3 regions of the Legionella stuttgartensis genome follow, and region 1 is predicted to be linked to each of the others. Evidence: riboswitches for the same ligand, from Rfam matches in the RefSeq annotation. Region 1 holds a riboswitch; each other region holds the start of a gene.

Region 1 (4,411 bases):
ACGAAGCCAAATACCTAAGTAGTTGCCAACAATAATATTTAATCCATTAATAATAAAAATAATCCCGTACGCCAAAGGTGAAAAACCAAATTGCTCAATAATAATATAGGACGAATTAATCACTGAAAGCATTACCGCTGCAAAACTAAACATCATAATAAAAGAACCACTCCAGAGAGTCGGAGATGGAATAATCTCTTGATAGGCTTTAATTACTTTTTTAACAATAAAAGGTTCTTGAGGCTGGGTCCAAAATGGTGATTCAAATAATCCTTTACGGGATTGCAGCAAGAGTGTTATCCCAATCACAGCCATCAATATAAAATTAGCCTGCCAGCTATAATAGGTAAAAATCAGCGAACCCAGTACCGGAGCAAGGATGGGCGATAGTGAAACAATCATCGAAACATAGGACAGAACCTTGGCACGCTCAACTGTATCATCAAAGTCTCGAGAGATTGAAAAAGCAATTAAATTTGCACAGCATAAAGCAAATCCCTGTAACGCACGCCCCAAAATGAGTACATAGATATTCGGCGCAAAAGCGCAGATTAAACTGGCAAGAACAGCAAGAACTAAACTTCCAGGTAACAAACGACGTCGTCCAAAATGATCGATCAATGGTCCCCAAACGAGTTGGGTCACCCCAAAAACAAACAGATAAATACTTAAGGTTAATTGACTTAAGCTATGCGTGGTACCAAAAAAATTGGTGATATAAGGCAACGATGGTTGATAAAGATCAAAGGTAAGTAACGAAAAGGCTGATAATAAGCCAATAAGCAAAATCGAAGTTCGTGGTTGGGACATAATATTCATTTTAAAAAAAGCAGCGGGCCATTATAGTAAAATCTATTTATTTTTGCTCTAGGTTTAAGGAAAAAGTTGGAATTTTCATCACGATTTTATTGAGTAAGCGATTCCGGACGACTATTAAGTGAGTATTTCCTTCTCTCATTGAGGGAAGAAGGTGCCCAGAGCCTACCCTCTCCCCAAAATTGGGAGAGGGAAAATCTTGATTAACCTTTACGAATCAGGTAATTGCTCCCTGCGTGGATTACTTTCTTCATCCGATTGTCTTCTTCTGGGTTAGGTTGACATGCTTTAAACGAATCTTTTAATGAGGCCACACTAATAGGCAAAACTGGACGACTATCCGTTTCTAAATATCCATCTTTATTCTTGAAAATAGTAAACTGATCGGTTGCAAATTCTTGACACTCGCTTAACGTTTCATCCTGACAAATCGAAAATTTAATCGTTCGTTCAACACGATAAGACTCTCCCACTTCATCTGCAAACACCATATCACCATATACTACGCTATGACGGGTTCCACAAAAATAATAGCCATACTTATATTGACCATTCTCAGTAATATCAGTGCGAATATACCGGCCATCTCCTTGGGTGAGACCATTGAGTGTCACAATATGCCGTACCTCCTCTTTGGGGGCGCTTTCTGCAATTGCCACACCAGTTAGAGCCAATCCCATGATTAATAAAGCAATTCTTTTCATTTTTTATTCCTTATCTGAAAAAAACATCCTCAAGGAACGTGTCTTTAAGGATTAATAACCTACTCAAAAGTCAATTCGGAGGAAAAATTTTTACCAAACTGACATCGCGTTCCCATTATGCTAAGAAAAAATTCATTTGAACAGATAAAAAAATATTGCTTTTTAATCAATAGGAAAACAAATTGTTCGCAATAATACGAAACCAGATGCTATTCCAAATATCCTGGGCAGAAATCGGGCAAAAAGGAGAGTGCAAATGTGATATAAAATTTTATATTGGAAGTACTTAAAATTGATTTACGTACTTCCAATTCACTCAAGAAGATAGCTTACTTAAACACCATTACCTACATTATTAGAATGGGTATTCAGATGAGCATGGCAATCCTTGATAAATAATAAGGTGCCATTATCTGGAGCACAATCTTGGGCGGCTGTGCTTATATCAGGAATATCTACAGACGCACCCGCTTCCCAACAAGAATATGTATTTTTCACACTAAGAGCTGAACATAAAACAACACAGCATTCCCAAATATACCTTTGGTATTAGGCTCTTTCATGCTAGAATAATTTTTGTACATTGGGGGTGCCAGTTATGGCTGAGAGGATGAAACCAACCCTTTGAACCTGATCTCATTCGGCTGAGCGGAGGAAAATGTGTCTATTGTTATGCTCTCAGGTATGATCGCTTTTATTACTTCTTTTATTGGTTTATTGCCACAAATTGTCAAATCATTAAAAACTCGATCCACTCAGGATCTTTCCATGATCATGCTAATTAATTACCTTATTTGTTCTGTGGCTTGGATTATTTATGGAAGTAGTACCGATTCCTTTTTTGTAATCAGCTCCAATGTGGTGGGTTTAATTGTCAGTTTGCTGCTTATCTTATTAAAAAGACATTATGATACACGATGTAATTAATTTAACAGGCTATCAATCTATTTTATGCCTCAATGGAAATTTACCTGACTCATCTTTTTTCGCTGCGATGAATTTGCCCATTATCGCAGCTGATGGTGCCGCAAACAGTTTATTTGAACTTGGAATTAATCCACAGTTAATCACTGGGGACTTAGATTCTGTCCGACCAGCGCTCCTGAAAAACCACCCTTTTCTTCATATACCGGATCAAAACAGTAGTGATTACCAAAAAGCTTTGGGCTATTTAAAAGACCATAATTTATTACCAGCAATTGTGGTTGGGATAAATGGGGGCCATTTGGATCATATACTCAATAACATGAATATCTTTATGGAAACCAACTGTCTTTTATATGCTCCACCTATAAGGGGTTTTGTGCTTAACAAACAATCCAAAATAAATCTGTCATTGCCAGTACATACAAAAATTTCATTAATGGGAATACCAGAAGCAACCCTCTCTTCATTAGGTCTGCATTGGGAGCTCAATGACACTCCTCTTTCCTTTCCAGGGCAAACCTCATGCTTTAATCGAACTCAAGCACCTGAAATCGTTTTGGAGGTTCATCATGGTTCTGTTTTAGTTTTAATTTATGAACAAATGATTGATGATGCAGCGCTATCTGCCCGATAGACTCCATATCAATATTGTCCAATCGCCACACATCATGTAAAATTTTAATTTACTACAATAGAGCAACGCTCACCTTTAGTGATTAAAGTGACGATACTGTCTTTGGTGAGAACTTGGGAACCGCATAAAACATCGGGTCCAAATGCGGAATTTTTTCTAAATCCAAACACATATTCTTTATTTACAGGTCCTTTTCCTTCATAAGATTTTCCTCGAGACCCTGCTTTTTTACCATCCACAGTAAATCCTAATGCAGCAGCTGTTTTTTCATTCGTTTTGACATGCACGCGAATCGTATCATGGGCAATGGCTTGAATTGAAAATGAAAGGATGACAAGGCCACTCAAATTTTTTATGGTATTTCTTATCATAATAAACACTCCTTGTTTATGAACTTTTAATATACCTCATTTAATGAGTTAAGTTATAGATAAAATATTTACGGCATCTCTTTCATGCTTTTTCTAATTAAAGAACTGTTCCTCAAAAAAAACAAATATTCTTATCTTTCAATAAAGAATAATGAATCCTTAAAAGACATTCTTGAATTCCAACCTAGATACACTATGATAAATATATGAACGATATGAGTATTTTTTTATTAATTTGTAATGCTTGTAATCCCATAAAATCTAAAGGTAAATAGCAATATATGCCCAATAAGTTAAGGATTTAATTATGTTAGCTAGGTTAAGATTTTTTAAAAGTCGTGTCCCTGCAAATGAGGTATATTCTACCATACATGATGTTCACGCCTCACACAGACCTAGCCTTCTATCTGGAAGTTTATCTGGCACTCTTTGGCGTCATGATAGTGTCGAGAAAACATTAATTAAGGTAACCACTGCCAGTGAATATTTAGATTTACAAAAATCGGCAATGAGAAATTTCGAGCGTTGGAAAAAATTAAAAGCAGAAATCAACGCTTCATTTGAACCAAGAGTGCAAGTCGAATATCAGGATTGGGGTACGGCCACATTAAATGCAACTAAACACCAGGCAGTAATTTATAGCGTATTAAATATGGCGAACTCTCGCTATCCCGGAGGTGCTGTATTAGAAGGTGGGAGCGCCCAAGAAGAAAATATGTGGCATCGAAGCTCATGCTTACTTTCACTTATTGATAAAATAGTCACATTAGATAAACAAACCAACCTTTTTGTATATACTGAAGAAGGCACGGCGTTAGTCGAAGCCAGAAAAAAAATGACCCAAAGAGAGCGAGATATTCTAAAAGAACGTGCCCCTATGGTTTCTGGAGAGGCGTATAAAACCCTTCATAGTACAGAACCTAGAATATGTTTTAGAGGCCCGGAGATATTACTGTCTT
Region 2 (4,411 bases), on a different contig from region 1:
TCACAAGGCATTTGCCGTTTTAAAGACACCGTAATCACGTTGGTTTTAGAGGCTCGGACAGCATCAGTCATCACCTCAAGTGATGGATAGCCCGCTGTACCCAAAAGCAACCGACTTGTTATGGGTTTATCTGCTAAATACCACATAGCCTATCCTCCTTGCATCGGAACAATTAAATCAATACGATCTCCTTCACACAATATAGTTTTTGAAAACATATACTTAGGAACAAACTGATTATTTATTGCGACTGCTACATGTGCGGCAATACCTACTCTCTGCTCAAGCATTTCCTGTAAGATACAGGATGAATCAAGAGTGAGTGGTTTATCATTTATATAAACGATCATGAATAAGCCTCCCAAAGCTCAGGATAACAAATGTCTTTTTGATTGCTCTTTAATCCACGTAGAATTTCCTCTACTAATGCCGGAGCGATTAAATATCCATGCCGATAAAGTCCATTCACAGCAATAAATTGCGGGGCATATCTTATGCGGGGCTGATGATGCACTAAAGTCGGGCGACAATGGGTCACAGTCTTAATTACCCGGGCTTCAGCAAAACCTCGATGCACATAGTATGCCGCAGTTAATAACTCAAGTGTTGTACGCACTGAAATGGGACTGGAATCTTCTGTCTCTAATTCGCTGGCACCGATAAGGTAATAAGAATTAGGACGTGGTGCAATATAAATATTATACCGTGGATGCAAGAGACGGATTGGTCTTTTTAATTGAACATCAGGTGCATATAGCCAAAGCAGTTCTCCACGAAGCCCACGTAAATTTGGAAAAGTACTTTTCGCCCCAAGCCCCCTGCAATCAAAAACAAAATCAAATGGATATGACCTCCCTCCCATTTCTATCTTGCCTGGACTCACACCAGAAACAAAAGTATGATCTCGCCAGATTACACCGCACTGACACATATGTTTTTTAAGTGCCAGCAACAAGGTCTGATTATCAAGTTGTGCTTCTTTAGGAAAATAATAAGCCATTTTCAACTGATGCAGTTCAGGCTCCAGTTGGCTTAGTTCATTTTGAGTGAGTAACTGATAACAAGAATCACTTAATTTATTTACAATTCTGCCACTAAATTGTTGCCATTCTGCTTTATCTTGAGGATGGTGCACCACAAGGCATCCTTTTTGGCGAAAATACACGGGGTCAGCTAATTGATTTAGAATGGACTCCCATAAGCGGTCAACCGATTCCATTCCCAAATTAAAAATCACTTGGTCCGCTTTATCCAGTTCAGACATGGGTGCCAAAAGCCCTGCTGCTGCATTACTGCAATTATTAAAAAAACTTTCCGCCTCAAATAATGTCACTTGCCAACCATCATTTTGTAAACGTAAAGCCAATAAACACCCCATAATTCCAGCACCAACAACAGCAACATTTTTCATTTAATTAGAATCACTTTTCTCAATAGACGGAAGCCTGAGTGCAGTTGCATTCAGGCAATGCTCTTAATTTCACTCACTAACACAACACGCAATAGGTTCCAGCTCAGAATGAGGCATCTTAGGAAGAAACTCATTTGTATAACAAGCATTTACTGCAAAGGACTCATCGATAATTCCCAAATGCTTGCCGAAACGCCCTACTTTACTCCAATCACGTTCCACATTTAAAAGTGTCCGCGAGAAAAAAGGTAAACTACGGATGAAAATTGTATGATACATAGGGGTTCTTAATTGAGGTTTTGCCCTACATAAAAGTTCATAGGCTTCATCTGGATTTTCGGTGGTAAAGGCAGCTCCACGTTGAGTAGCATTGAGAAATCCTTTAAGAATTTCAGGTTGTTTTAACATGCGTTCTGGCACAATAAATTGAATGGAACAAAAGCAGCAGCAACCTAAGCCAGCAAGCTGATCGATACGCAGAAATACCGTTTCGCCTCGTAAATGCTCTAATTCAACTTTTTGAAAATTAATAAAACCAATGCCTGTATCAACAATGTCACGACAAATCGCATCAGTAACATTCATGCCAATGCGAACTGTTTCATAACTGGAAGGCTCAATTCCCGCTAACGTTGCCAAATTATCGATAATGATTTTACCAAACTCCCCAATGTAACCAACTCGTTTGCCAACAATATCCTGAAAGGAATTGATGCCACTGGATTTAAGCGCAATCAGACCTGTAGGAGGCTCATCCAATAAGGTACCAATTGAGGTAACAGGATAACCTTTTGCGCGAGCCGCTAAGGTATGAATCATGGCCTTGACCCCAAAATCAACATGGCCCATACCTACAATTTCAGTCACATCGCTTGGATCGCTGGGCTCTAAAATCGCGAGTTTTATACCTTCTTGTTGATAATAGCCTAATGCATGGGCCACAAAAATGGGGGTATGATAAGGGTTCGCATACCAATTAAGTAATAGGGTAGTTCTCGTAGATAACGCGCTCATGCCATAGCTCCTTGTATTAATTAATAAAATAGGATGGCTAAAGATATCGCGTTAAGACTTAATAGAAGAAATGAATCTGCATTCTGCGAACCGTGAATAACTTATAAAGACTACCCCACCATACGGTACAGAGTACTCTAAGAGATTAACTGCTCAAAAAACGAATACAGATTTAAGGCGTTCTTACGCTGGTATGAACCAGATCAAGTTCAACGGGTATTTCTCAGACGTTTATCACGACACCCCGCGCCATCAAATTGCCCGTAATGCTAGCTGGTATGGGAAAAACTGTCAAATATTATAAGAGGCCTCTCATCCGCTCTGACGAGTCCCTTCTCCCCCAGGGGGAGAAGGGAGGAAAATTGCTCCCTCCATGCATGGAAAGAATACCGCATGCCCCTCTCCCATTTATGGGAGGGGGCTAGGATGAGGGTAAAAAAATCCTCAACTCACCCCATAATTCTGCACATAAAACACATTATGCTGAATCAAAAATCGCTGACATAGCAAAGGAGTATGGTTCAATAAATGATGCAAATAAGCGCGAGTAAATTGTTGCGAACACGTAGGGCAAACACAATTCGCATCGATCAGTTCAAATTGCATCGCTGTTTTTGCATCCATTAGATCCACAGTGCCTGTATTACTATACACTCTTCCTTGCATTGCGGCTTGGGCTGGCTCATCCGTTTCAATAAATCCTATTTCCAGATGACGCAAACGTTGGATTAACTCAGCATCAAAATACCCCACTACATAACGAGGGATATGGGACCATTGTTCTAATTGAACCCAATTAGGCTCATTTAAAATCTTAAAATAAACCCCATGTGGTTTAATAACTGCGTGCTTTTCGAAATCATCACTATGAATAAAAGGGACAATTTTCTCATCCCAATTATCCCAAATTTGCGGGAAATCGCGCATGATATTTTTGGGTAAGAGTACTACATTAGGTTTAAGATGCTGAATCAGTTCGATGAGTTCCCACGAGGTCAATTTGACTCGAGAACCATCGTACGGAGACTTAAGAACATAAACTTTTTCTTTATTAGCAATGAGTGATGAGGCATTAATTACCATCATCCCAGGACATGCCAAATAATTCGCTAAATCAGATATTTTTTGAAGTACATCCCGACCAGGCTTATACAACAAACTTTCTAATGAATAGGATGCTGCAGTAACCTTTGCCTCTTGCCAATTTGCCGTTGTAAGACACAAACCTGCTTCAGAAGTTAAAACAGGTATAAAATTTTGTATTGCAGCCAACATTCCTGATCTCCTGATTTATAGCAATAAACTGGTGTCACCATAACTAAAAAACCTGTATCCTTTTTCAATTGCTTCTTGGTAAAGCATCATTGCTTGTTTATGGCCAATAAACGCTGAAACGAGCATTAATAAAGTAGACTCAGGCAAGTGAAAATTAGTCATTAATCCATCGCAAATCTTAAACTCATATCCTGGGTAAATAAAGATATCTGTGTCTTTGCTACATGGAGTTAGTATTCCATTTTGTACAGCACTTTCAAGACTACGCAAAGCGGTTGTACCTACGGCAATTACTCGATTTCCTGCAGCTTTTGTGGCATGCACTGCCTCACATAATTCAGGGCTAATTGTAAAGCGCTCACTATGCATTTTATGATCTTTGATATTATCACAACGAACTGGTCTAAATGTCCCTGCTCCTACATGCAAAGTAAGATAGGCTACAGAAACTCCTCTTGAACGTATGCTGGATAATACAAGCTCATCAAAATGCAAACCCGCTGTGGGAGCAGCAACAGATCCTTCGTATTTTGCATAAACTGTTTGATAACGATTCTGATCCAGAGTTTCATCATTACGGGTAATGTAGGGGGGTAATGGAATATGTCCTATTCCATTCAATAAATTTAAGACATCCATATCCGCTTGACAAAGAAATAAATCATCGTGTCTATCAATCACTTCAATTTCTTTATTTTGTTCCAACTTAAT
Region 3 (4,411 bases), on a different contig from region 1:
GAGCTCCCATACTCCTCCATGAGCGAAGACAGTAATATCTCCGGGCCTCTAAAACATATTCTAGGTTCTGTACTATGAAGGGTTTTATACGCCTCTCCAGAAACCATAGGGGCACGTTCTTTTAGAATATCTCGCTCTCTTTGGGTCATTTTTTTTCTGGCTTCGACTAACGCCGTGCCTTCTTCAGTATATACAAAAAGGTTGGTTTGTTTATCTAATGTGACTATTTTATCAATAAGTGAAAGTAAGCATGAGCTTCGATGCCACATATTTTCTTCTTGGGCGCTCCCACCTTCTAATACAGCACCTCCGGGATAGCGAGAGTTCGCCATATTTAATACGCTATAAATTACTGCCTGGTGTTTAGTTGCATTTAATGTGGCCGTACCCCAATCCTGATATTCGACTTGCACTCTTGGTTCAAATGAAGCGTTGATTTCTGCTTTTAATTTTTTCCAACGCTCGAAATTTCTCATTGCCGATTTTTGTAAATCTAAATATTCACTGGCAGTGGTTACCTTAATTAATGTTTTCTCGACACTATCATGACGCCAAAGAGTGCCAGATAAACTTCCAGATAGAAGGCTAGGTCTGTGTGAGGCGTGAACATCATGTATGGTAGAATATACCTCATTTGCAGGGACACGACTTTTAAAAAATCTTAACCTAGCTAACATAATTAAATCCTTAACTTATTGGGCATATATTGCTATTTACCTTTAGATTTTATGGGATTACAAGCATTACAAATTAATAAAAAAATACTCATATCGTTCATATATTTATCATAGTGTATCTAGGTTGGAATTCAAGAATGTCTTTTAAGGATTCATTATTCTTTATTGAAAGATAAGAATATTTGTTTTTTTTGAGGAACAGTTCTTTAATTAGAAAAAGCATGAAAGAGATGCCGTAAATATTTTATCTATAACTTAACTCATTAAATGAGGTATATTAAAAGTTCATAAACAAGGAGTGTTTATTATGATAAGAAATACCATAAAAAATTTGAGTGGCCTTGTCATCCTTTCATTTTCAATTCAAGCCATTGCCCATGATACGATTCGCGTGCATGTCAAAACGAATGAAAAAACAGCTGCTGCATTAGGATTTACTGTGGATGGTAAAAAAGCAGGGTCTCGAGGAAAATCTTATGAAGGAAAAGGACCTGTAAATAAAGAATATGTGTTTGGATTTAGAAAAAATTCCGCATTTGGACCCGATGTTTTATGCGGTTCCCAAGTTCTCACCAAAGACAGTATCGTCACTTTAATCACTAAAGGTGAGCGTTGCTCTATTGTAGTAAATTAAAATTTTACATGATGTGTGGCGATTGGACAATATTGATATGGAGTCTATCGGGCAGATAGCGCTGCATCATCAATCATTTGTTCATAAATTAAAACTAAAACAGAACCATGATGAACCTCCAAAACGATTTCAGGTGCTTGAGTTCGATTAAAGCATGAGGTTTGCCCTGGAAAGGAAAGAGGAGTGTCATTGAGCTCCCAATGCAGACCTAATGAAGAGAGGGTTGCTTCTGGTATTCCCATTAATGAAATTTTTGTATGTACTGGCAATGACAGATTTATTTTGGATTGTTTGTTAAGCACAAAACCCCTTATAGGTGGAGCATATAAAAGACAGTTGGTTTCCATAAAGATATTCATGTTATTGAGTATATGATCCAAATGGCCCCCATTTATCCCAACCACAATTGCTGGTAATAAATTATGGTCTTTTAAATAGCCCAAAGCTTTTTGGTAATCACTACTGTTTTGATCCGGTATATGAAGAAAAGGGTGGTTTTTCAGGAGCGCTGGTCGGACAGAATCTAAGTCCCCAGTGATTAACTGTGGATTAATTCCAAGTTCAAATAAACTGTTTGCGGCACCATCAGCTGCGATAATGGGCAAATTCATCGCAGCGAAAAAAGATGAGTCAGGTAAATTTCCATTGAGGCATAAAATAGATTGATAGCCTGTTAAATTAATTACATCGTGTATCATAATGTCTTTTTAATAAGATAAGCAGCAAACTGACAATTAAACCCACCACATTGGAGCTGATTACAAAAAAGGAATCGGTACTACTTCCATAAATAATCCAAGCCACAGAACAAATAAGGTAATTAATTAGCATGATCATGGAAAGATCCTGAGTGGATCGAGTTTTTAATGATTTGACAATTTGTGGCAATAAACCAATAAAAGAAGTAATAAAAGCGATCATACCTGAGAGCATAACAATAGACACATTTTCCTCCGCTCAGCCGAATGAGATCAGGTTCAAAGGGTTGGTTTCATCCTCTCAGCCATAACTGGCACCCCCAATGTACAAAAATTATTCTAGCATGAAAGAGCCTAATACCAAAGGTATATTTGGGAATGCTGTGTTGTTTTATGTTCAGCTCTTAGTGTGAAAAATACATATTCTTGTTGGGAAGCGGGTGCGTCTGTAGATATTCCTGATATAAGCACAGCCGCCCAAGATTGTGCTCCAGATAATGGCACCTTATTATTTATCAAGGATTGCCATGCTCATCTGAATACCCATTCTAATAATGTAGGTAATGGTGTTTAAGTAAGCTATCTTCTTGAGTGAATTGGAAGTACGTAAATCAATTTTAAGTACTTCCAATATAAAATTTTATATCACATTTGCACTCTCCTTTTTGCCCGATTTCTGCCCAGGATATTTGGAATAGCATCTGGTTTCGTATTATTGCGAACAATTTGTTTTCCTATTGATTAAAAAGCAATATTTTTTTATCTGTTCAAATGAATTTTTTCTTAGCATAATGGGAACGCGATGTCAGTTTGGTAAAAATTTTTCCTCCGAATTGACTTTTGAGTAGGTTATTAATCCTTAAAGACACGTTCCTTGAGGATGTTTTTTTCAGATAAGGAATAAAAAATGAAAAGAATTGCTTTATTAATCATGGGATTGGCTCTAACTGGTGTGGCAATTGCAGAAAGCGCCCCCAAAGAGGAGGTACGGCATATTGTGACACTCAATGGTCTCACCCAAGGAGATGGCCGGTATATTCGCACTGATATTACTGAGAATGGTCAATATAAGTATGGCTATTATTTTTGTGGAACCCGTCATAGCGTAGTATATGGTGATATGGTGTTTGCAGATGAAGTGGGAGAGTCTTATCGTGTTGAACGAACGATTAAATTTTCGATTTGTCAGGATGAAACGTTAAGCGAGTGTCAAGAATTTGCAACCGATCAGTTTACTATTTTCAAGAATAAAGATGGATATTTAGAAACGGATAGTCGTCCAGTTTTGCCTATTAGTGTGGCCTCATTAAAAGATTCGTTTAAAGCATGTCAACCTAACCCAGAAGAAGACAATCGGATGAAGAAAGTAATCCACGCAGGGAGCAATTACCTGATTCGTAAAGGTTAATCAAGATTTTCCCTCTCCCAATTTTGGGGAGAGGGTAGGCTCTGGGCACCTTCTTCCCTCAATGAGAGAAGGAAATACTCACTTAATAGTCGTCCGGAATCGCTTACTCAATAAAATCGTGATGAAAATTCCAACTTTTTCCTTAAACCTAGAGCAAAAATAAATAGATTTTACTATAATGGCCCGCTGCTTTTTTTAAAATGAATATTATGTCCCAACCACGAACTTCGATTTTGCTTATTGGCTTATTATCAGCCTTTTCGTTACTTACCTTTGATCTTTATCAACCATCGTTGCCTTATATCACCAATTTTTTTGGTACCACGCATAGCTTAAGTCAATTAACCTTAAGTATTTATCTGTTTGTTTTTGGGGTGACCCAACTCGTTTGGGGACCATTGATCGATCATTTTGGACGACGTCGTTTGTTACCTGGAAGTTTAGTTCTTGCTGTTCTTGCCAGTTTAATCTGCGCTTTTGCGCCGAATATCTATGTACTCATTTTGGGGCGTGCGTTACAGGGATTTGCTTTATGCTGTGCAAATTTAATTGCTTTTTCAATCTCTCGAGACTTTGATGATACAGTTGAGCGTGCCAAGGTTCTGTCCTATGTTTCGATGATTGTTTCACTATCGCCCATCCTTGCTCCGGTACTGGGTTCGCTGATTTTTACCTATTATAGCTGGCAGGCTAATTTTATATTGATGGCTGTGATTGGGATAACACTCTTGCTGCAATCCCGTAAAGGATTATTTGAATCACCATTTTGGACCCAGCCTCAAGAACCTTTTATTGTTAAAAAAGTAATTAAAGCCTATCAAGAGATTATTCCATCTCCGACTCTCTGGAGTGGTTCTTTTATTATGATGTTTAGTTTTGCAGCGGTAATGCTTTCAGTGATTAATTCGTCCTATATTATTATTGAGCAATTTGGTTTTTCACCTTTGGCGTACGGGATTATTTTTATTATTAATGGATTAAATATTATTGTTGG

The links. A riboswitch is a leader RNA that binds a small molecule or an ion and turns the genes downstream of it on or off. The one in region 1 is predicted to bind thiamine pyrophosphate.
Positions count from the first base shown of each region.
Region 2: another riboswitch for thiamine pyrophosphate. It lies ahead of ACWTEW_RS05060 (ABC transporter substrate-binding protein); the one in region 1 lies ahead of ACWTEW_RS13420 (SemiSWEET family sugar transporter).
Region 3: another riboswitch for thiamine pyrophosphate. It lies ahead of ACWTEW_RS32710 (SemiSWEET family sugar transporter); the one in region 1 lies ahead of ACWTEW_RS13420 (SemiSWEET family sugar transporter).

Region 1 covers NZ_CDRUHA020000055.1:81,322-85,732, forward strand. Annotated here, with positions in the region: gene ACWTEW_RS13405 (multidrug effflux MFS transporter) at 1-810, opposite strand, end outside; gene ACWTEW_RS13410 (hypothetical protein) at 1,020-1,520, opposite strand; gene ACWTEW_RS13415 (hypothetical protein) at 1,854-2,018, opposite strand; TPP riboswitch at 2,096-2,194, shown strand; gene ACWTEW_RS13420 (SemiSWEET family sugar transporter) at 2,181-2,447, shown strand; gene ACWTEW_RS13425 (thiamine diphosphokinase) at 2,428-3,081, shown strand; gene ACWTEW_RS13430 (hypothetical protein) at 3,126-3,452, opposite strand; gene ACWTEW_RS13435 (poly(ADP-ribose) glycohydrolase domain-containing protein) at 3,760-4,411, shown strand, end outside.
Region 2 covers NZ_CDRUHA020000011.1:638,090-642,500, reverse strand. Annotated here, with positions in the region: gene ACWTEW_RS05075 (thiazole synthase) at 1-146, opposite strand, end outside; gene thiS (sulfur carrier protein ThiS) at 150-350, opposite strand; gene ACWTEW_RS05065 (FAD-dependent oxidoreductase) at 347-1,411, opposite strand; gene ACWTEW_RS05060 (ABC transporter substrate-binding protein) at 1,481-2,425, opposite strand; TPP riboswitch at 2,589-2,682, opposite strand; gene ACWTEW_RS05055 (queuine tRNA-ribosyltransferase) at 2,870-3,700, opposite strand; gene queA (tRNA preQ1(34) S-adenosylmethionine ribosyltransferase-isomerase QueA) at 3,716-4,411, opposite strand, start outside.
Region 3 covers NZ_CDRUHA020000104.1:81,347-85,757, reverse strand. Annotated here, with positions in the region: gene ACWTEW_RS32725 (poly(ADP-ribose) glycohydrolase domain-containing protein) at 1-677, opposite strand, end outside; gene ACWTEW_RS32720 (hypothetical protein) at 985-1,311, shown strand; gene ACWTEW_RS32715 (thiamine diphosphokinase) at 1,356-2,009, opposite strand; gene ACWTEW_RS32710 (SemiSWEET family sugar transporter) at 1,990-2,256, opposite strand; TPP riboswitch at 2,243-2,341, opposite strand; gene ACWTEW_RS32705 (hypothetical protein) at 2,419-2,583, shown strand; gene ACWTEW_RS32700 (hypothetical protein) at 2,917-3,417, shown strand; gene ACWTEW_RS32695 (multidrug effflux MFS transporter) at 3,627-4,411, shown strand, end outside.